One region of the Syntrophomonas sp. UBA1041 genome, then DNA from elsewhere that is predicted to be linked to it. Evidence: riboswitches for the same ligand, from Rfam matches in the RefSeq annotation. Region 1 holds a riboswitch; the other holds the start of a gene.

Region 1 (10,775 bases):
TCTTCAGGGAGCAGCAGGTAGCGCTCCGCTTCATCCGGCGGGTTAAGCGGGCCTTCTATCTTGAGTTTGCACTTCCCGCAGATCCTTTTTCCGCCGCAGGGGCCAGCCGTTATCAGGCCATGGGCCACCAGGGCTTCCCACAGATTCTGCCCCGGATAGGACCAGATGGGTGCCGAGGGTTTATCGTCATATGTGATTTCGATCTTTATGAGTTCATCCATTTTCTCACCATTTTGTTCTTTAGGCTATTATAACCAATAAAAAAGGCGGCTTCTAGCCGCCTTCCAGGACTATACTTTATTTTGTTTCTGACATCAAAGCATAAGAGAATACAAATACCCAGAGCAAGGCTGAAACCACTGCGATAGTAGCCATATTGAGACCCTGGCCCTGCTCAAACGCCGAATTTCCCAGAGAGTACATGACGTTAAAAGCTACAGCGCCCAGCGCCGTTAGTATAAAAATTCCCTTTTTAGTGCCGGCTGGCATCGTTCTTTTCTTGGCCCATCCACAGAATTTCAGAAAAATGAATACCGTTAAAATGATTACCAATAAGGTAAAAAGAGGACCGTTGTAAAAAACCCCGCTAGCTGCCTGCTCCGATCCGAACAACAACATCTTTCTTCACCCCCCTTTATCTCTTTAGTAAGTATATTATAATTCGAGCAAAGGTAAAACAAGGAACTTGAAGATTTATTATCTCACCCCGTTACTCCCTGCTTTCGCTAGGTTATGTATTCTCTAAAAAATCCTTTATTCCTTCAAAGAGCGTCATATTTTTTGTGAAAAGGGATATTTCCCCGTTGCTTTACAATTGGCCGCCTATTCATTATAATATACCCTGCATGAATTGATATCGGGCGGCAAGTAAATCAGATAGTCGCAGGTTTAAACCTGAGGAAAGTCGGAGCTCCGCAGGGCAAGGTGCTGGATAACGTCCAGTGGGGGCGACCCTAAGGCTAGTGCCACAGAAACAGACCGCCCCGCATTCGCGGGGTAAGGGTGGAAAGGCGAGGTAAGAGCTCACCAGCGTTTAGGCGACTAAACGGCTCGGTAAACCCCACCTGGAGCAAGACCGAATAGAGGAACCATGAGGTTGCCCGCCTCGTTCCCGGGTTAGGTCGCAAGAGGTGTCAGGCAACTGGCATCCCAGATAGATGACTATCGAATACAGAACTCCGCTTACAGATTTGCTTGCCCATCAATTCAAACACTTTTTAAGGACATAAAAAAAGAGGTATACGAGGTATACCTCTTTTTTTATATAGCTATTTCTTTTTTGCGCCTTTCTTCTTAGCGGTCACTTTGACGGGTATTTTTACCGCAACCGCTTCCTTAAGGGATTTGCCAGGCTTGAATGCCGGAACTTTAGTGGCAGGAACCTTAATTTCTTCCCCGGTCGCCGGGCTGATAACCTTTCTTTCCTTGCGGTCGCGTACTTCGAAACTTCCGAAACCGATGATTTGCACTTTATCCCCGCCAGCCAGGGCCTTTTGAATGGCTTCCACCGTAGCATCCAGGGCTTTGGCAGCATCCTTCTGGGTGATTTCTGCCTTCTCCGCTATTGACTTAACAAGTTCCGATTTGTTCACGACATAGTCCTCCCTTATGTTATTTTATTAACCATATTTTACATTCCCCAAAAAAACGGCAATTCCTGCTATTAAAAATCTTTTTCGGAATTTTTTTTGAAAAATATAGGCTTAAAACTGTTATATACATTTTACCTGTTAAAAAAGGCTTTTATGCATGGAGTCCCAATTTTACGGTGCATTCCATTTTATTCCATTTCGAGGCATCCTGCCGGGATATTGGCACAATTGCATATACTGTTGCCTTATCGATTATAAAAGCCTAAAACAAGGGCTTTCTTTCAGTTTGAGAATCTCCGGGGAAAGCTTTTGATGTCTGCATTCATCTTCCAACAGAGCGCTTACCAGAGCGATCATATGCTTCTCCAGTTCCTGATGTCCGGCATCGATTACGTTCATACCCTTAAGGCGCGCTTCTTGAGCTTCATGGTATTTTACATCCCCGGTTATGACCACATCGGCCGCTTCAGGATTGATCCGTGCCAGCAAAGACCCTCCGGAACCGCTGATCATGGCGACCCGCTGCACCATTTGTCGATAATTTCCTACTACGCGAACCCCCTGGCAGCCAAAAACCGTTTTAACTTTTCCGGCCAGTGACTCCAGTGAGCAGGGCTGTGCCAGCCGGCCTCTGCGTCCCATACTATAAATACGGCCGCCGTTAGCCAGACGGTAAACGTCGTAAGCGACCTCCTCATAAGGATGCGCGGAGTGCATGGCCTTGAGCACCCGATTTAAACCGCTCTGTTCTACAACTGTCTCCAGACGGTATTCCTCAACCTCTTCCAGCACCCCGACAGAGCCGATAAATGGCTGACTTCCGTCCTCAGGACGGAAGCTGCCGATTCCCGGGGTGCGGAAACTGCAAGCCGAGTACTTGCCGATATGCCCGGCCCCTGCCTCAGCCATAGCCTTTTGCACCGCTTTTACATGACTGAACGGTACATAGACCACGACTTTGCATAGTTCATCCCGCTGGTCCGCCAATAACGGCTCAATGTCCTGTAATCGCAGCATTTCTGCGAGGTGCTGGTTTAAACCCTGGGGGGCCGCATCCAGATTGGTGTGCGCTGCGTAAACCGTTATGCCTTTGGCAATCAACTCATATACCATCTTCCCCCAGGCCGTATCCGCTTCCAGTCTTTTAACACCCTGAAAAAATAAGGGGTGATGGGTGATGATCATATCCGTCTCGAGATGCAAAGCCTCTGCGAGCACTTCAGGCTCCAGCTCCAGAGCCACCCCCACTTTTTTTACCGGGGCAAGATATGAGCCCAGCTGCAGTCCGGAATTATCCCAGGATGCTGCCAGATAGGGCGGATAGTGGTGCTCTAATATCGCAGTGATATCCTTAACCTGATTTGCCATCGATTATTTCCTCCAATTCCCGGCCCATCAATTCATATTTCAGCCGCTTGCTTTGATTCTGGGGCTGTTTGGAAAGGGACAGGTTTTGACAGCGGGCTTTAAGCCTGCGCCGGCAATAAGTCAGGTACTCCAGTTCAATGCTGTCCCGGGCTTGGAGTAGCTGTGGCCCCACTTCCAACTCCAGGGCGGACAGCCGGTAGGGACGGTCGCCGGGCTGGTAGCTGAAAAGGACAAAGAAGCGCCCCCTGCTTCTTACCACCCGTTCATCAATGAGCGGCCAGCCCTTTGCGGCCAGCAAAAGGCGGGGTACCGCAGGACGGGTCATGGGCTGCAGGACCAAACGCGCAAATGATGAGGTCAGATGCCAGTCCCGTCTCAATATCTCAGCCATAAGGTCGCCTCCCATGCCCATGATGACGACAGTATGAACCTCACCCCAGGCTAAAGCCTCTAAGCCATTTCCTTGCCGGACCGCAATACGGTCTGACCAGGGTGAAGTCTCAATATGCTCCCGGGCGCGCTGATAAGGGCCATCCCCCCATTCAGTAGCGACTACCTGTGGAGCCAGACCCTTTTCCAGCAGAAAACATGGCAGCTGGCCATGGTCAGTTCCGATATCAGCCACCGCGCCGCCAGGGATGATCATCCGGCTGGCTGCCAACAAGCGTTGGTCAATAGTAGCCATGAGGGCTCCTTTCCATGTATTATAGTTAATATAACCCAGGCAAAATCGCGGGGCAAGCCAGTCCACCGAGTTATACGGTTCGAGCATTTCGTCACACCCATTTTTAAGGAGGTATATGATGGTTACCAACCATGTCATCACCTGTTTCATGGAAAGCCAGGGTAAAATCTTACTGTTAAAGCGCAGTTCGCAAGTGGGCTCTTATCAGCGTAAATGGGCGGGCTTGAGCGGATATCTGCCTGAAGGCCGCAGCGCATTAAGCCAGGCATATTTGGAAATAAAGGAAGAAGCCAGTCTGTGCAGTGATGACATTATATTGGTCAAAGCGGGGGCAATTCTGGAAGTACCCGATACGGAAGCGGGCATCATGTGGCTGGTCCATCCTTTTCGCTTTTATGTCAAGCACCCCGGAAGGATCATCATTGATTGGGAGCATGTGGAGTTCCAATGGATCGAACCGGAGGACATAAAAAAATATGACTGCGTACCGATGCTCTACGAAACCTGGCAGAGAGTGGCCGATGAATAGACAGGAGATGAAGGCCGGGCAGCTGGCTTTGGATCGTAAACATGGCGCCAGTTTTCTGCTGCGCCAGGCATTGTTGATTTTAAAGGACGAGGCCGCAGAGCTGCCCTGCGGAGACTGGCTGGACTACCTGGAACAGCTTACCGCCATGGCCCTGCGGCTGCAGGAAATCAGGCCTGCCATGGCGGCTATCAAGAATGGCCTGCAGGTTTTTATCGACGGCATGGCAGGCCTGAAAGCCGAGAGCGTGCCCTTTGAACCGGTAGATTCGGTCGCACGGCTGGTGGAATCCATTTTACACAGCCTGGACCTGAAATTCCATGATACCGTTATGAATGGAGCGGAACTGATCAAGCCAGGCGATCAGATCATCAGCTGCAGCTTCAGCGCCACGGTTTGCTCGGCGTTGATACAGGCCTCTGCAGCAGGCCGCAGCTTTGCGGCCTTGATCGTAGATGAGCAGTCTCAGGCGCAAGGCTTAAAATATGGAGAAATGATGGCTTCCGCCTTGCAGGCAGGCGGAGTCGGCTGTGATCTTGTCGCGGAGGATCGGCTAGATAGTATTCAGGGGGTCAGCCTGGGATTGGTAGGAGCTGACAGCGTGCTTTCCGACGGTTCATTGATCAATGGCTACCCCAGCCTGCAGTTGGCCAGAACCTGCTTTGAACGCCAGATTCCTTTCTATTGCCTATGTGAATCCCACAAACTGGCCTCAAGTTATCCCCCCCTGCCACTGGAAGAGGGTTTTGATCTGATTCCCGCCACTTATGTAACCGCTGTTGTCACTGAAAAAGGGATAATATCTTTCCCCTAGCCGTTGCCCGGTTTATTCAGGTTCAGATGTACCAGTTCACTTGTTAACCGAAACGATTCCCTGACTCATACCAGTAAAAGCTATAAAAATAACGGGCCAGGAGCCTTGCTTTAAAAAGCAAGAACCCCTGGCTTATTCAAATTATGCCTGAATGATAGATGGTACGTATAAAAGTTTGAAAGACAAATACAGCCTAAACCTGCGGGAGATTGCTGAGGCTCTTCTGCAGTTCCTCCTCAGGGAAATCAACGTCTTCGGTGATGCCTGCGAGGAAGTTGTCATATGCGCCCAGATCAAGGTTGCCATGCCCGCTGAGGTTGAAGACGATGGTGCGCTGTACCCCCTGCTCTCTTGCCTTCAGGGCTTCGTCGATGGTTACCCGGATGGCATGAGAGGACTCGGGAGCAGGGATAATGCCTTCGGTCCGGGCAAATAACTGCGCGGCCTGGAAAACCCCATTTTGATAAACCGCGACAGCTTCAATCAGGCCGTCATGATACAATTGGCTCACCAGGGGCGATTCGCCGTGATAGCGCAGTCCTCCGGCGTGAATTCCGGGAGGGCTGAAACTGCTCCCCAGGGTGTACATTTTCAACAACGGGGTAAACCCGGCTACATCGCCGTAATCATAAGCGAATACCCCTCTGGTCAGGGTCGGGCAGGCGGCCGGCTCGACCGCGATGAGGCGAAGTTGGCCGCCCTTCAATTTGTCCGGGATAAATGGAAAAGCGATCCCGGCGAAGTTGCTGCCACCGCCGCAGCAGCCTATCACAATGTCGGGATACTCATCCGCCATTTCCAGCTGCAGCCTGGCTTCCTGCCCGATAATGCTTTGGTGCAGGCAGACGTGGTTGAGAACGCTGCCCAGTGAGTAATTGGTATCCTCACGCCCGGCGGCGTCTTCCACCGCCTCGCTGATGGCCAGGCCCAGAGTACCGGGCATATCCGGGTTCTGGGCTAAAGCCTTGCGTCCGCTTTCGGTCAACGGGCTGGGACTGGGCACGCACTTGGCGCCATAAACCTCCATGGCTACGCGCCGGTAGGGCTTCTGATAATAGCTGACTTTAACCATGTAAACCATGGCTTCGATATCATACATTTTGCAGGCCAGGGATAAGGCCGTGCCCCATTGACCGGCCCCGGTTTCAGTAGTCAGGCGTTTGATCCCCTGGGCTTTATTGTAGAACACCTGGGGCAGGGCCGAGTTCAGTTTGTGGCTGCCCACCGGGCTTACGCCTTCATATTTATAATAAATATGACAGCTGGTATCCAGGGCTTTTTCCAGACCATGAGCCCTGAACAGCGGGGAAGGCCTCCACTTTTTATAAATCTCCCGCACTTCCCGGGGTATTTCGATATACCTCTCAGTGGATACTTCCTGCATGATCAATTCCCGCGCAAAAAGCGGTTCTAAATCAGCTGGCGCCAGGGGCTGTTTGCTATGAGGATTTAAACCCGGTGATAATGGTGTGGGCATATCCGCCTGAACATTGTACCAGAATTTCGGCAATTTCTCTTCAGGCAAAATGATTTTGGTGAGCTGTTCTCTACTCATCTCAGCTTCGCTCCTCTCATCTTATAAAAATATGATCTCCGCAGCGGCACGGGCCACTTTGAGGTTAGTATAGCACAGCAGTAAATATTTCAACAAGAATGTTTATATGATTACAGGTTGATTATCAGCGCCTCAGGGGAGTATAATAATTCAAACTACAAAGGGGAGCTGGAGCCATCCGGCTGAGAGTGGGTTAAATGCGGCCCTGACCCTTGAACCTGATCTGGGTAATGCCAGCGTAGGAACTAAGAGCCGATTGGTTCGCGCGAGACCGCTTTATTCAGATTAGCGGTCTCAATTATTTTGTAAAGGAGGAGATGGAATGGCAAATGCCAACCTCAGTCTGCAGGTTCTGCCCCGAGTAGCTGCGGAGCGGGTGTATGATGTTGTCGACCGGGTGATAGAGATGATTCAGGGCAGCGGCTTGCCTTACGCGGTCGGGCCTATGGAGACTACCATTGAGGGTGATATCGAGATTTTGCTGGAGCTGGTAAAAAAAGCTCAGGACATCTGCATTGCTGAAGGCGCTTCCTCGGTGATGTCGGTCATTAAGATCGACTACCGTCCGGACGGAGTAACCATTGATGAGAAGATACATAAATACCGCCCCTAAATTATACCCGGTCCTGGTTGTAATCCTGGCCATAGTGCTTTGGGATGCGGGGGTCAGGGTGAGCCGGGTGCCGGTTTGGATCCTGCCCGGCCCCGGGCAGGTGCTGCAGGCTATGGTTAACCATGCGGCACTGTTGTGGCATCATACCCAGACCACCCTGATGGAAGCCATGCTGGGTTTTGCGGCTTCAATAGCCCTGGCTCTTATCCTGGCACTTTTGCTGCATTACCTGACCTGGCTGTATCAGGCCTTATACCCGATTTTTATCGTATCCCAGACCATACCTCTGATCGTACTGGCGGTCTTGCTGCCGCTGTGGTTCGGCTGGGGCATCCTGCCAAAGATTTTGATTATTATCCTGGTATGCTTTTTCCCCATGGTAATAAATCTCTTTAACGGGCTGCAGTCGGTGGATCCGGATGTCCTGGACCTGTTTCGCTCTATGGGCGCCAAACGTTTAGCAACCTTTCGCATGGTGATTATGCCTGCGGCCCTGCCTTCCTTTTTCGCCGGGCTGCGTATCTCCGCCACCTACAGCATCATGGCTGCGGTAATCGGGGAATGGCTGGGGGCGCAGCGAGGTTTGGGATACTATATGACTTTGCAGCAGAAGGGCTTCGCTATCGACCGGGTTCTGGCGGCGGTGGCGATCATCTGTATATTGAGCTTGCTCTTGGTTAAAGCGGTAGATTTGCTGGAGTACTTGCTGGTCCCCTGGAATCGGAAGATTTATTCTCATCAATTATGGCAATAGGAGGAATATCAAATGAAACATAAAATAGTGGCTTTATTCTTGATGGCAGCGTTGCTGGCCTTACCGGGCTGCGGCAATACTCCCCCAACCCGGCAGGCCCCGTTGCAGAAGGTCACAGTGCTTTTAGACTGGTTTCCCAACACCAATCACACCGGGCTATATGTTGCTCAGCAACAGGGTTATTACCAGGCGGAAGGCCTGGATGTGGAGATCATACAGCCCCCTGAAGGCGGCCAGGTTCAGCTCCTGGCTGCAGGACAGGGCGATTTTGCCATATCAGCCCAGGAAGAGATCATTATGGCCCGCTCGCAGGGCATACCGGTGGTGGCCGTAGCCGCCGTCATCCAGCATAATACCTCCGGTTTTGCGGCCCCGCAGGACCGCGGCGTTAAAGCCCCGGCTGATTTTGAGGGCAAAACGTATGGAGGCTGGGGGTCCCCGGCGGAGGAGGCGGTTTTAAAATCCTTGATGAATAAATACCAGGCTGATTTCAGTAAGCTCAAGGTTTTAAACATCGGTTCAGCCGATTTTTTCACCAGCGTCCAAAAGGATATAGACTTTGCCTGGATTTTCTGGGGCTGGACCGGCATTGAGGCGGAACTTAAGAATATGCCTCTGAGCTTTATCAGCCTGCGTGAGGTCGAACCCCGCCTGGATTATTACACCCCGGTTCTGGTCAGCCGTGAGAACCTGCTAAACAGCAACCCGGACCTGGCAAAAAGGTTCATGAAGGCCACCAGCCGCGGTTATCAGTATGCGATACAAGACCCCGATAAAGCCGCGGAAATACTCCTGGGCAAAATACCTGAACTGAACCGCGATTTGGTTATTAACAGCCAGCGTTATCTGGCTGCCCAGTACCAGGCTGACGCCTCCCGCTGGGGAGAAATGCAAGCCGGGGTATGGCAGGGGTATGCTGATTTCATGTTTGAGAACGGACTGTTGTCAAGCCAAATTGACACTGCCACGGCCTTCAGCAATGACTTTCTGCCCGCAGCGCAATAGAGTCGGAAACGCAGGTTATTATTGATGATGAAACTAGAGGTAAAAGGGCTGTATAAAACCCTGCAGGGGGTTTTAACTTTAAATGATCTCTCCCTGGGTCTCAAAGAGCATGAGGTGGTCGTCATCCTAGGCCCCAGCGGGTGTGGGAAAAGCACCTTGCTGCATATTATCGCCGGCTTGATGCGTCCTGAACAGGGGCGGGTTTATATGGACGGGCGGGATCATACCGGCAGAACCGGCCGGGTCAGCTATATGCAGCAAAAAGACCTTTTGCTCGATTCCAGAACGATCATCGACAATGTCTCGCTGCCGCTCTTGCTCCGGGGAATCCCCAGGGAGCAAGCCCGGCGGCAGGCGGCAGCACACCTGGACGACTTCGGCCTGACCGGTTTTGCAAACTATTACCCCCGGCAGTTATCCGGGGGTATGAAACAACGGGCCGCCCTATTAAGAACCTACCTTTTTAGCAGCGACATCCTGTTATTGGATGAACCTTTTGCCGCCTTGGACGCTATTACGCGCCGCAAGATGCATCTTTGGCTTGTCGATCTGCAGCAGCGCTTTCGCTCCTCGGTTTTATTTGTCACCCATGACATAGAGGAGGCTTTTCTGATCGCATCCCGCATATATGTGCTCTCCGCTCGTCCCGCACAGGTGCGTCTGGAAATCGATATGAAGGCGGAACCCCATTCTCCGCTCTCGCTATACCAGGTTAAAGAACGGATTCTGGCAGTGCTGGAAGAAGATTGAGCCTTACCCCACCACCGCTTGCTCTTGGGCGGCCGGCTTGAGCGAAGTGTCCCATTTACGGCAGCGGTCGCCCCAATAGGCCAGAACCTCGCGGTCGCGCATTATACAGGCCACCTCGCAAAGGTTGGGGCATCCCTGGCAATCCAGACTGCGGGTTTGAAAATCGCCTTCCAAAACAAAATCGTCCCCTCTGAACCGGCTGTTTTTCATCTTTTGCGCCGTTTCTTCCCGGGCCAGTATGGCGGCGCCTACGGCGCCCATCACGTCATGATGCCGGGGAACGGCGACCGGCAGGGCCAGGGCCTTTTCAAAAGCCTTTCTGATGCCCCGGTTGGCAGCCACTCCGCCCTGGAATACCACCGGGCTGAGGATTTTTTTGCCTTTGCCCACATTGTTCAAATAATTCCTCACCAGGGCTTCACACAGACCCATAAGTATATCACTCATGGGATAGCCCATTTGCTGCTTGTGTATCATGTCAGACTCGGCAAACACCCCGCAGCGTCCTGCAATACGGACCGGCCGGGTAGACGCCAGGGCTTGCTCACCCAGATGCTCGATCGGCAAACCCAGCCGCGCCGCCTGCTGATCCAAAAAAGAACCGGTGCCTGCGGCGCAAACCGTGTTCATAGCGAAGTCATGCACGATGCCATCCCGTAAGATGATTATCTTGGAATCCTGCCCCCCTATCTCAATAACCGTCTGGCAGGCCGGATCGTAGTGGCAGGCCGCCACCGCATGGGTAGTGATCTCATTTTTCACCACATCGGCCCCCAGCATGATGTCCGCCAGGTGTCTGCCGCTTCCGGTGGCCCCTACACCCGCAATTCTGGCGTCTTGAGGCATTGTATTGCGCAGCGCCAGATAACCTTCGCGGATGGCATTGACGGGATGCCCGTTGGTTCGCAAATAAACCTTGGCCTTCACCTCTTGATTATAATCCAGCAGCACGAAATTACTGCTGACTGAGCCGATATCAACCCCTAGGAAATACTGCACTGTTTGTTCCTCCTTGTTGAAAAATACGGTAATTGCCCGGGGCCGCTTTGCGGCGCCTGAGCATATCGGTAAAGGCCTCCAAACGGGTTTGGATTCCGGCATTGCCGGAATGTT
Region 2 (10,775 bases), on a different contig from region 1:
TATTTTTTATTCTGGCGCAGTTTGTCTAGACTGCACTTTAGGCACAGCCCGTTATGACAGCAGATAACCCCGCCGCATTGAGGGCAGCCCCACTTCTCCCTTTGCTTTGCCAGGAATTTCTTCATGCCCTGTTCCTTGATTTGTTCGAGGTTTTCTACCATACTCATATGGTATTTGCTGCGGTAGCGCTTATCCAGGGATTTCAAACGCCTGCAGGGATAATCCCCGCATTCAAAGCAAAACTTCACCCGTCCTTTCCCCAACAGTTCGCAGTGCTTTTTCATGAAGATACAATTCTTGCCGCGCGGCAGGCAGCCGGCGCAGTACGCCTTTTTGAATCCCTGTTTCTTCAGGTCGTTTTTCAGGGCCAGATAATTGACGCATAGTGCGCAGTTCATCCCACAGGGGGCAATGAGTCTTTCTTCCATATCCAGACACCCCTCGATTCAAAAACATGATCAGTACCCATATATTCGGAGCAATTGCAAAACACTTTACACCTGCTCGATAACAGGACATCTAAACAAAGGGTGCGGTTCAAGCAGAAAGAACCACACCCTGAGACTGAAACCCCGTCTTATGATTTTATTAATTAGCGCAAGGCCGCACCGGCGATGATCATACGCTGGGCTTCGGAGGTGCCTTCGCCGATTTCGGTCAGCTTGACATCGCGGTAGAGGCGCTCCACCTTAGCCCCGGTCATGAAGCCGTATCCGCCTTGAATCTGAACCGCCTTGGAAGTGTGCCGGGACGCGCATTCCGAGCAAAACAGTTTGGCTTTGGAGGCAGCCAGGCTGAATGGTTTGCCCTGGTCTTTCAACCAGGCGGCATGCATATACAGGAAACGAGCTGCGTCGATATCGGTGGACATGTTGGCGATAAACCACTGTATGGCCTGCTGCTTGGCGATAGGCTTGTTAAACTGCACCCTCAGCTTAGAATACTGCACAGATTCATCCAGACAGCCCTGGGTCATGCCGGTGGCCATGGCAGCAATGCCTATGCGGCCGACATCAAGGGCGCTCATAGCGATCTTAAAGCCGTCTCCCTCTTTGCCCAGCATACAGGAAGCCGGCACAGCGCAGTCTTTGAATACGACTTCAGAGGTTTGCGAGCCTCTAACCCCCATCTTATCGAAATGTTTGCCTACTATAAGTCCCGGGGTCCCTTTGGGGATCAAAAAACCGCTCATCCCCTTGGCACCCAGGGAACGGTCGGTATAGGCGAATGCCACGAACACATCTGCCACAATGGCGTTGGTAATGAAAGTCTTGGTGCCGTTGAGTATGTATTCATCGCCGTTTTTCACCGCCGTGGTAGTGGCCGCACTGACATCGGTTCCCGCCCCCGGTTCGGTCAGGGCAAAAGCGCCTATAACCTTGCCGGCTGCCAGACCGGGCATATATTGCTTCTTCTGTTCTTCATTGCCAAAAGTGCCTATGGGGTGTCCGACGAGGCCGTAGCTGTATGAATGGAGAAAGCTGGTGCTGGCGCAGGCGCGGGCCAATTCTTCGGTGACCATCATGGTAGTCACAAATTTTTCTCCGCCGCCGCCGTACTCGGCCGGATATGATATACCCATCATACCCAGTTCTCCCAACTTCTCAAATATCTCTACAGGCTGGCGGCTGTTGGCGTCGATCTCCGCGGCTGCGGGTTCTACGTACTTCAAAACGAATTCGCGGATGTTTGATTTAATAAGTTCCTGTTCTTCCGAATACATGAAATCCATAAATACACCTCTTTCATCTTAAATCATACCAATACTTGCCATGACAAAAAGATGCTGAGACCGGCGAAATAAAGATATCTATCTTTCAGTTTATCAGCACTCTTGTCCTAAATCCACACCCAAATTCAGCGTGAATCTGTGGACATATCTTTATTGCTGGTTTTGTTAAAAGGTAAATAGTGGAAAGGCCTCCAGTTGGGAATGCATACTGAAGGTAGATGCTGCAATGAGCAAGACAATACTGAAGTTCCTGGGAAGTGGTGATGCTTTCAGCAATGGAATGCGATTGCAAAGCTGCATTCATGTGAAAACTGATTCCCAGGCTAGCCGTCAGTACTGTAAAACTTGTGGAAATGATGCACCGGACCCGCCCCGTGGCCCAGAGAAATACTATTGTCAATGGCTTTGGTCAGATACTCTTTGGATTGACCCACCGCGCTGATCAAATCGTTACCTAAAGCCAGATGGGCTGCTATCGCCGAGGATAGGGTGCATCCTGTCCCATGGGTATTTTTGCTGTTTATGCGGGGGGCTGAAAACACGGTCATTTTTTCACCATCGAAAAATACATCAACTGCATCGCTCTGCAGGTGCCCGCCTTTTATCAACACGCTGCGGGGGCCCAAAAGGTAAAGCTCCCTGACCGCCTTTTCCATTTCCTCCTGATTTGTAATTGGTTTTCCAAGCAGGGCCTCCGCTTCCGGTAAATTGGGGGTGATGATGGTGGCCATTGGGAACAATTCCTCTTTTAAAGCCTCAATCGCCGCCTGCTCCAGCAGGGCACAACCGCTTTTAGAAATCATCACCGGATCCAGCACGATATTCTGTGCGCCCCATTCTTCCAAGGATAGAGCAATCTGACGAATGAGACCGGCGTTAGCCACCATCCCAATTTTAACGGCGTCAACCCGAATATCAGAAAAGACCGCATCAATTTGGGCTTTTACCATTTCCCTACTCATTTCCGCTACCTTTATGACAGCCTGAGTATTCTGGGCTGTTACAGCCGTGATCACACTCATCCCATAGGTGCCCAGAGCCGCAAAGGTCTTAATGTCCGCCTGGATCCCGGCTCCGCCGCTGGAATCAGAGCCGGCAATGGTTAACAGGTTTTTCAAATCAAATCTCTCCTCTGGCATCCAGAATATTCACAATACCGGCAAAGCCACAAAATTAAAAGGCAGCAATAAACTCTTCCTGGCATGCGATGACAATGCGTCGCTCCTGGCATGGCAAAAATCCGAGAAGCCATCCTTTTACCTGTGGATCAAAAAAGCATAGACCCAGATGAAAGGTCTATGCTTTAATAATTTCAGCCTGTAAACCTTCCCTACGCTGGTATTATCCAGATCAGGTTAAAGGGTCAAGGGATTCATCGGTCCCTTATCTCAGCCAGCCTTTCCAGCTCCCCCGGTGCTTATGGAGTTGTTTAGGATGTTATCACATAAATTATTAATCTTCAAGAAAGATTAATGCTGTTCGGGTGATCCTATATATCAACGCGACGGATTCCACAAGGGTTTAGTTTATCATAATCGTCAAACGCCTCTCCTATCGCTATCTTGAAAATGATTTCAGGCCCGGCTTTCTATATATAAGTAACAACGGCAGCGGGCACCAGTCCCTACGCTATTCCAATAGCAGCATGCCCGCCTCCAATATGCCCGCTGGAGCCGGTTGCGGGTATGGCGGAATTAATCATCCGGGCCGCAAAAACAAGCAAACAAGACAAAGTTAATCATTATAAGGTAAATTTAAATGAGCAGATAGATTCCGGGTTGGTCCGATACAATATTGTTTAAAGAAGTCTTGGGAGGATGTTTATGAAAAAGTTTTTAAGCATATTCATTTCGCTACTTTTGATCTTCTCAGTAACAGGAACACCTGCCTTGGCACAAAATTCTCAGGAAATCCGCAATGAATTGAATAATATGGTAGACAGCATGTCAGGGCCGGGCCATGCAAAAGGAGCGGTCCTGTCTATCGTAAAGAACGGTAGAATTGAACTTTGCCAGGGATACGGTTTCGCTGATGAATACAATGGCATTGCCGCTGATGGAGAAAAGACCGCCTTTCGCATCGGATCGGTCTCAAAGACTTTCGTGGCAGTGGCAGCTCAAATCCTCCATCAAGAGGGCCGCTTGGATATGAATCGTGATATTTCTGTCTACCTTGATTCTGATTTTCCAACCCTCTCATATCCTGTAACCATGCATCAGCTGCTTACCCATACGGCCGGATTTGAAGACCGGGTGACAGGCATGGCAGTTCGCAATGTCAGTGATACCGAACCCCTTGCCGCCAGCGTGCGCCAATATCTTCCCGCACAGGTGTTTAAACCGGGCGAAGTAGTCTCATATTCCAACTACGGAATTGCGCTGGCCGCTTATGTGGTTGAATGCATTACAGATCAGGATTTTGCCCAGTACTGCCGGGAACAGGTTTTCCTGCCTTTGGGAATGACCAGGACGACCTTCGAGCACATGCACGATGTTGTCTATGTTTCCAAACCATACCTGCCAAGCGGGGAAGAAACCCTCGAGCCTTATATGAATCTCTATCCGGAAGGTTCCGCCGTGTCTACCGCCGGGGATATGGCAAAGTATATGCAGTGGCTTTTGGACAATGAGGATACCCGTGTCTTAACGGCCAGGTCCAAAGAAGAAATATTCAGCAGGCAGTTTTCCATGTCAGAAGAGTTGGAGGGAGTCGGCTATACCTGGAACAGGAAAACAAGAAACCACGCGGTGTATTATGACAAAAAGGGAGAGACGCTGCATTTTTATACCCGCATCGCCTTGTTTCCACAGGAACAAACCGGGGTTTTTCTATCTTTCAATACCTATCTTCCTGAACATGAAATCGATGCGGTAATACAGAAGGCGGCAGACTTGCTGTATGGCGAAGCAACACGGCCGGCTCCCGGTTCGGGTGCAGCCACTATCGATATTAGCGGCCATTATGCAAACAACTGGTCAAGTTTCAAAACGCCAGAAAAAATCCTGCGGTATCTGGTACCGGGAAAAATGCTGCATATAAGCGGGTCGCAGGATAGCGGTTATTTCATAAACGACGACCGGTTGACTCTGATCGGAGCAGATACCTACGCTTCGAATATGGGCATTTTGAAATTCCAGAAAAAAGCTAAAACAATCATGCTGGCTACCGAGTCGGCAATAACTTATTCCAAGCTTCCGTTTTGGCAGCAAAGTTACATTCAATTATTTATGCCACTATTATTTTTTATAATAGTTCTTACTTTTCTTTTCAGAGAACTGATTCGTCTGTTGCAGAAGAAAAAAACAAAACACAATCCTATTTTACTGGTATGCTCTCTGGTTCAGTTCCTTTCATTCTGTGCGCTCTGCCTGCTGATATATAAAGGTATTGCAACCTTCTCGCTGCTTGCTTTTGCTCTATATATGAAAATATTCGGATGGCTGATCCTGGTCGCCTGTGCATCGGCACTCATATATACGATCTATGTAAAACCAAAGAACCACACTCTGAATCTGTTACCGATAATTTGGAATCTGTCAGGAATCTTATTCTGCATATGGATGTTTTTATTTAATATTCTTTAATTATCTTCCACTGATTGCCTTTTGTTTTTGGCGATCCCGCCATATTTGTTTAAACATAAAAATAAATGCGCTGAGGGCAAATACCATCAGTAATCCAAACACTACCGTTTTCACACTTCCTACCAACATATCCCCTACGTATGAATATACAAGGGTGGCAGGTAATTGGCCCAGCCCGGTTGCCCAAAAGAATTCCCAAAATCCCATAGAAGTAAGTCCGGCCGCATAACTTACCACATCAAAGGAAACAAAAGGCAGTAAGCGAGCGATTAATACTGCCCATTTTCCGTAATGCTCAAAGAACTCGTCTACTTCAGCAAGGGCGCCCCGCGTAGTAAATTTCTCTACCACTGACCGGCCATAAATTCGAGCGATCGCATAGCATAGGGCAGCTCCAGCCATTGCGCTGGACCATGATAATATAGCACCTTTAATCCAGCCAAAAAGGCCGGCATTGGCAAAGGTAATAATAAATGCCGGTAGGGGGGCGGCAACCGATTGAATAACCATAAGTAGAAATGAAACGACAGGCGCCCATATGCCGAAGGATAAAATGTAATCCTTGGCTGCTTGAACGTTAACCTTCGACAATGTACTTACAGCTTGATTCATCCCGTTATGAAGGGGAGGGACCAAATAGTATAGCGCTACCGGCACTAATATCAGTAATAACCTAAACCACCAACTAGTCCACCATGATTTTTTCATTTACTGCATCCTCCTCGCCATGTAACAGACTTGTTTTTAACTGCATCCCGGTCTCCTCTCCCTGAGTAGCCATATTTTTTTATTAATTGTTCAGTATAAACACAGGTATCCGTTCTATTGACTCCTGTATTGCGGTCATAATAATCAACTATATCGTACCAGGTATCAATATCGCGCCTGGTTTCCAACAAGCGTAAGCTTAGGCCGGATTTTTTCGCCTTATCCAGTGTCTGATCCAGAACCTGGGGGCTGCCCCAACTTATTCCCGCAAAAATCTCGGGATGAGCTGCTTTAGTCCCCAGCAAGTAATAACCACCATCATAACAGGGTCCTAAAACCATGTCTGATTGCTCCAAATCTTGAACCGCCTTGTAAACAATTCTGAGTTCTAAATCGGGCAGGTCGCTGCCAATTACTATTACCGCCTCATACTGCAAAAGGGTTTGCTGCACTGCATGATACATCCTTTCTCCCAAATCTTCGCCTTTTTGCGGAATATATGAGACTTCCAAAACATGATCCCCAAGCTTATAAGCATCCGGGCTGGCATAGTAGATATATAAAGGCAGTTCAGACTCCAAGACCATGGCGGTCAAATCCTTGATGCACAAGCGCTGAAACTCGGCGCTTTCATATGCTTCGAGGACTTCATGCAAGCGATTTTTGCAAAAACCGGGTATGGGAAGCTTGGTCATCATTACTACAGCCGTTTTTAGCACTTTAATCCCTCTTACAGAATCAGCTTATTGGTCTTATCGCCATTGCCGAAAATATCTAAAAGGCCTCCTGCAATAGCTAAAGCGCCACCGGCCTTAAGCCATAAAGCGGTAGTATTACATGCCATTTCAGTATTTCTGCAAATTCCTATGCCGATAACCGATTCATAGGCATTGGCAATAATCATAATTCCTATCAAGACAACTACCCCTTGTATTTTTTTATGATCTACTTTAGAGAAATACGCTGCTATTGCAGCAGCCAGCAAGATCAAGGCCAATGCAACCGATGCCTGACCGCTGTAAAAACATTTCATATGCACCATGGTTCCATTTTGCAGAGTAAGCAAACCACTGCATACGGGCGCCCAGCTGAAAACTGCCCCCAGAACAAGCAGTGACGCCAGCAGTTCCATCCCCAATATAACCTTTGATAAATGTTCTTTCATAATGTACACCTCAACAACCCGTTTACTACTGCTGCGGTTTTACTGCGGCCAGTTTTCCGCCCTCCAGCCGATACTGGAAAGAAGCCTCTTTGGTCCATTGATTATTATGCGTTACAATGACTACTGCACTGCCCTGCTGGTTGGCTTCTAAGAATAACTGTACGATTTCACGAGCCCAGAACTCATTCAGGTCATTGGTTGGTTCATCGGCCAGAATAAGAGCAGGGCGGTTAATTAGTGCACGGGCTACCATGGCGCGCCTCCTTTGACCGCCGCTCAGCTGATAGGGAAGCAGATCCTTATGACTCGATAATCCCAACCGTGACAGTAAATATAAAATTTCCCCCAAATTATCCTTGCTTTTTTTAACCAGCGAACGTGTAAACTCCAGGTTCTCCTGTAATGTCAGGGCCTGAATCAGGTTGGTCTCTTGAAAAATAAAGCCTATCTTTTCGGCCCGTAAATTGGTCAATTGCTGATCAGTCATTAGACTGACATCTTTTTTGTTCAAATATAGTCTTCCTTGGTCAGCTTTAAGCAGACTTCCCATTACGTATAGGAGCGTGCTTTTGCCAATTCCAGAAGAACCCTCAACGGAGACGAGATCGCCGGCGTTCACCACCAGATCAACATTTCTCAGAGGAGTTAGCTTTTCGCCCGTAAAATAGCTCTTACTGACATTTTCAAGCCGACAAATTTCCATTTATTCTAATGCTCCCTGCGTAATTGCTTCTTGCGGATCAAGGCCGGCACTTTTCCATGCCGGGTATATGGATGCCAGGGAACCCAATAGTAATGCGGCTATAATCCCAATACTTCCGCCTTGTAGAGCCATTTTCAAAGTCCACATCCCGGTTGGCAGCACAAAGGCGTTTTCCAGCATATTTAGAACCGGGGTAATGCAAATACACGCCAGCAGGCTTCCGGCCAGACCGCCTGTAAAAGCCATGATCCAGGCTTCACTCACGATGAGCAGAAACACCTGCTTTTTCTGAATCCCTATGGCCCTCAGAAGGCCGATTTCACTTTTACGTTCCCTGGCCAGGGAATTGAATCGTCCCACCAAAGCAAGAACTGCAATCAGCAATGAAGCCAGGCACAAACTAAAAATGATTGCACTAATAGTGTTAATTTGGATTTTCATATTGCGTATGGTTTCACTGGTTGCAAACGTTTGTGCATTCAAGCCCGACTGGTTAATATGTTCAATTATTTGATCTGTATTAACGCTTGGCTCGCTCTTAATTAGAATCGAAGAAATAAGCTCACCGGATCCGGCATTCTTCCATAAATGTTGAAGTTCAGGAATATCGCCGGCCAGCTTTCGCGCAACATCAATATTGATAAATATGGTTCCGTCCATTCCGCTGCCGGTAGGATACAGGGTGCCTACCACATTAAAAGGTTTTCCCAAGATTGCAACTATATTGCCCAGACGAGCTTCAACCTTGCTGCCGATAACAACCTGATCATCCCCTAAAACGCCGATATTCTGCTCGTTAAAATACGGTTTTAATATAAAATCGGTCGTTACATCATATCCCACCAGGCGAATTTCTTCTCCGTAACTACAGCAGCCTCCGGTCAGGGTTTGAGTGAAAAATTGGGGGCTTGCCTGGGCAATCCCGTCAATTTTTAATAATTCCTCCACTATAGATTCAGGCATATAGATATTAGCCGGATCTGCAGTAAATAGGGTTTGATATGCATCCGCCTCCGCCTGATCGGGAAGGACAATGAGATCAGCCCCTAAACGCTCAGCGGAAAGGGCCAATCCCTCCCGCACCATCAGAAATATCAAGGAAACCATAACTAAGATAAATATTGTCAACCCGGTTATAATAATCGTCAGCGTAGACTGGCTGCGTCTTCTAATGGTATTGCGCCAGGCCAGATACCACAAAGCTCAACCCTCCGTTTATTTCGGCAACATTAATAACAGACTACTGGCTATGATAATACGTTACTGGTTTGTAGGCTTTCCGACCCATATAGCGGTTAAACCTGCGATCAAGCCAATAATTAGAACCAGGTTAATTGTGGAAAAGCCGAGGTCAGTCATTTTAATTGCTTCTCTAATCATAGCTGCAGGAACAACCAGCAATCTTTTGCTTCCCAAAATCAAAAAAGCGGCCCAAACACCTACAAATAGATTTACTGCGGTAAACCTGCCCGATAAATTCAATGGCTTTTTCATTAATAACACAACTGCTGTAACCAGGAACATAACTGCGGGAATAATAAGACCAATGTTGACGCGCATTTCCAGCCACTCGTTCTGAAAAGCCATAATGGCTATGAGCATCCCCCAAATAAATCCGTTATAAAGCAATGAAAATATTCTCATACCCGTCCTCTGCAGCAATAATTAATGCAGGCAAGGGGCAGTACCCTCGCCTGCATCACTTCTTACTATTCTGCAAGCCTGAAGATCACAGCAACCTTGGTGCCGTCTTGGGGTAATACATCCCCGTTGCCAGTAATAGTCACTTGTTTTGTGGTCGTAATTTCATTGGCCTTGAAAGCGGCGTTGCTGGTTATGCCTACAGCACAGCTGTCCAAACACAGAATACATCCGGTTTTAAGATTGGTAGCATTCTCCAGGTTGCCGCCAAAACGAACGTCCATGGGTCTGTTTTCAGTGGCCTTTAATATATCGCTAAAAGGTATTTCCTTGCCCAATCCTTCCCAGGTAACAAATACATTGAGTTTGGAGCCCTGAACGGTCTCTTCGGCTAATTTCATATCATCCAGAGAAATGTTGTTTCCAGGTTTGGCTCCTATTTCAATAAGTGCATTATAGAAATCGTTCTGATTGGCAAATCCTCTTAATACCGCCTTTTCGCCATTACTTCCGTCTTTGAACACCACTCCGTGTCTGGTTGATTCGGTGAAATACTTGCCATTAACCTGGGCCAAGTATTGGACTTCTTTCTTTTCATTGTTGACAACCAGAGGTTTTGAGTCTGAAAGATCACCCAATTTGAATTCCGCGGCTGCATTGGCGTCTGCAGGTGTTGTCGATGTTGAGGTTGTTTTCGAATTACATCCGGCTAATACCGCCATAACGAATACCAGCATTAAAAGCAGGGATAATACCTTTTTCATCTTTCGAAACCCTCCATTGATTTTAGTTTTCAACACTTTTAAGTTATTGTCTGTTTAACTCCCTCGGGCTTTCTTAAAACTCTCATCAGCAGCTCGTCAAATGAGTACCTTTTCTTCAAGAAAATAGATACTATAACCATCAGGGCTAGTATTCCAATCGCTAAACAAAACTCAGAGGATCTCACATTTAAGGCCTTATCCCCAAGGTTGGTAAATACTAAAACCCCAGGAATAATTCCTATCGCTGTCGACAGTATGTAGTCGGTATATTTACTCTTGGTCAGACCGGCCCCACAGCTAACTACATTAAAAGGTATCAAGGGAATAAGCCTTAGAATCAGAATCAAGATAAACCCGCCTTTTTCGATACCCTCATCGAACTTTTGAATTTTTCCCTTGATAAGTTTTTCAACGACACTTCTGCCTAAAAACCGCGAGATATAAAAGGCAACTGTTGCTCCAATTAATGCCCCAATCA

What was found. A riboswitch is a leader RNA that binds a small molecule or an ion and turns the genes downstream of it on or off. The one in region 1 is predicted to bind thiamine pyrophosphate.
Region 2: it holds a riboswitch for thiamine pyrophosphate, as region 1 does, so the genes downstream of both, thiD (bifunctional hydroxymethylpyrimidine kinase/phosphomethylpyrimidine kinase) here and B2633_RS09015 (thiamine-binding protein) in region 1, are expected to answer to the same signal.

What each region holds. Positions count from the first base shown of each region.
Region 1 covers NZ_DCEA01000063.1:16,500-27,274, reverse strand. The annotation lists gene B2633_RS09060 (ASKHA domain-containing protein) at 1-221, opposite strand, end outside; gene B2633_RS09055 (hypothetical protein) at 298-618, opposite strand; RNA gene rnpB (RNase P RNA component class A) at 865-1,201, shown strand; gene B2633_RS09045 (HU family DNA-binding protein) at 1,269-1,592, opposite strand; gene B2633_RS09040 (Nif3-like dinuclear metal center hexameric protein) at 1,845-2,960, opposite strand; gene B2633_RS09035 (tRNA (adenine(22)-N(1))-methyltransferase) at 2,944-3,645, opposite strand; gene B2633_RS09030 (NUDIX hydrolase) at 3,764-4,174, shown strand; gene B2633_RS09025 (eIF2B alpha/beta/delta subunit family protein) at 4,167-4,985, shown strand; gene B2633_RS09020 (TrpB-like pyridoxal phosphate-dependent enzyme) at 5,179-6,540, opposite strand; TPP riboswitch at 6,692-6,802, shown strand; gene B2633_RS09015 (thiamine-binding protein) at 6,863-7,153, shown strand; gene B2633_RS09010 (ABC transporter permease) at 7,125-7,907, shown strand; gene B2633_RS09005 (ABC transporter substrate-binding protein) at 7,920-8,912, shown strand; gene B2633_RS09000 (ABC transporter ATP-binding protein) at 8,937-9,662, shown strand; gene B2633_RS08995 (acyl-CoA dehydratase activase) at 9,666-10,661, opposite strand; gene B2633_RS08990 (CoA protein activase) at 10,639-10,775, opposite strand, start outside.
Region 2 covers NZ_DCEA01000115.1:9,760-20,534, forward strand. The annotation lists gene B2633_RS16735 (DUF3795 domain-containing protein) at 1-428, opposite strand, end outside; gene B2633_RS16740 (acyl-CoA dehydrogenase family protein) at 593-1,732, opposite strand; gene thiD (bifunctional hydroxymethylpyrimidine kinase/phosphomethylpyrimidine kinase) at 2,056-2,850, opposite strand; TPP riboswitch at 3,042-3,154, opposite strand; gene B2633_RS16750 (serine hydrolase domain-containing protein) at 3,556-5,316, shown strand; gene B2633_RS16755 (TVP38/TMEM64 family protein) at 5,317-6,024, opposite strand; gene B2633_RS16760 (TIGR04282 family arsenosugar biosynthesis glycosyltransferase) at 6,021-6,743, opposite strand; gene B2633_RS16765 (DUF4418 family protein) at 6,755-7,189, opposite strand; gene B2633_RS16770 (ABC transporter ATP-binding protein) at 7,215-7,892, opposite strand; gene B2633_RS16775 (ABC transporter permease) at 7,893-9,092, opposite strand; gene B2633_RS16780 (hypothetical protein) at 9,153-9,536, opposite strand; gene B2633_RS16785 (YdjY domain-containing protein) at 9,602-10,297, opposite strand; gene B2633_RS16790 (TVP38/TMEM64 family protein) at 10,336-10,775, opposite strand, start outside.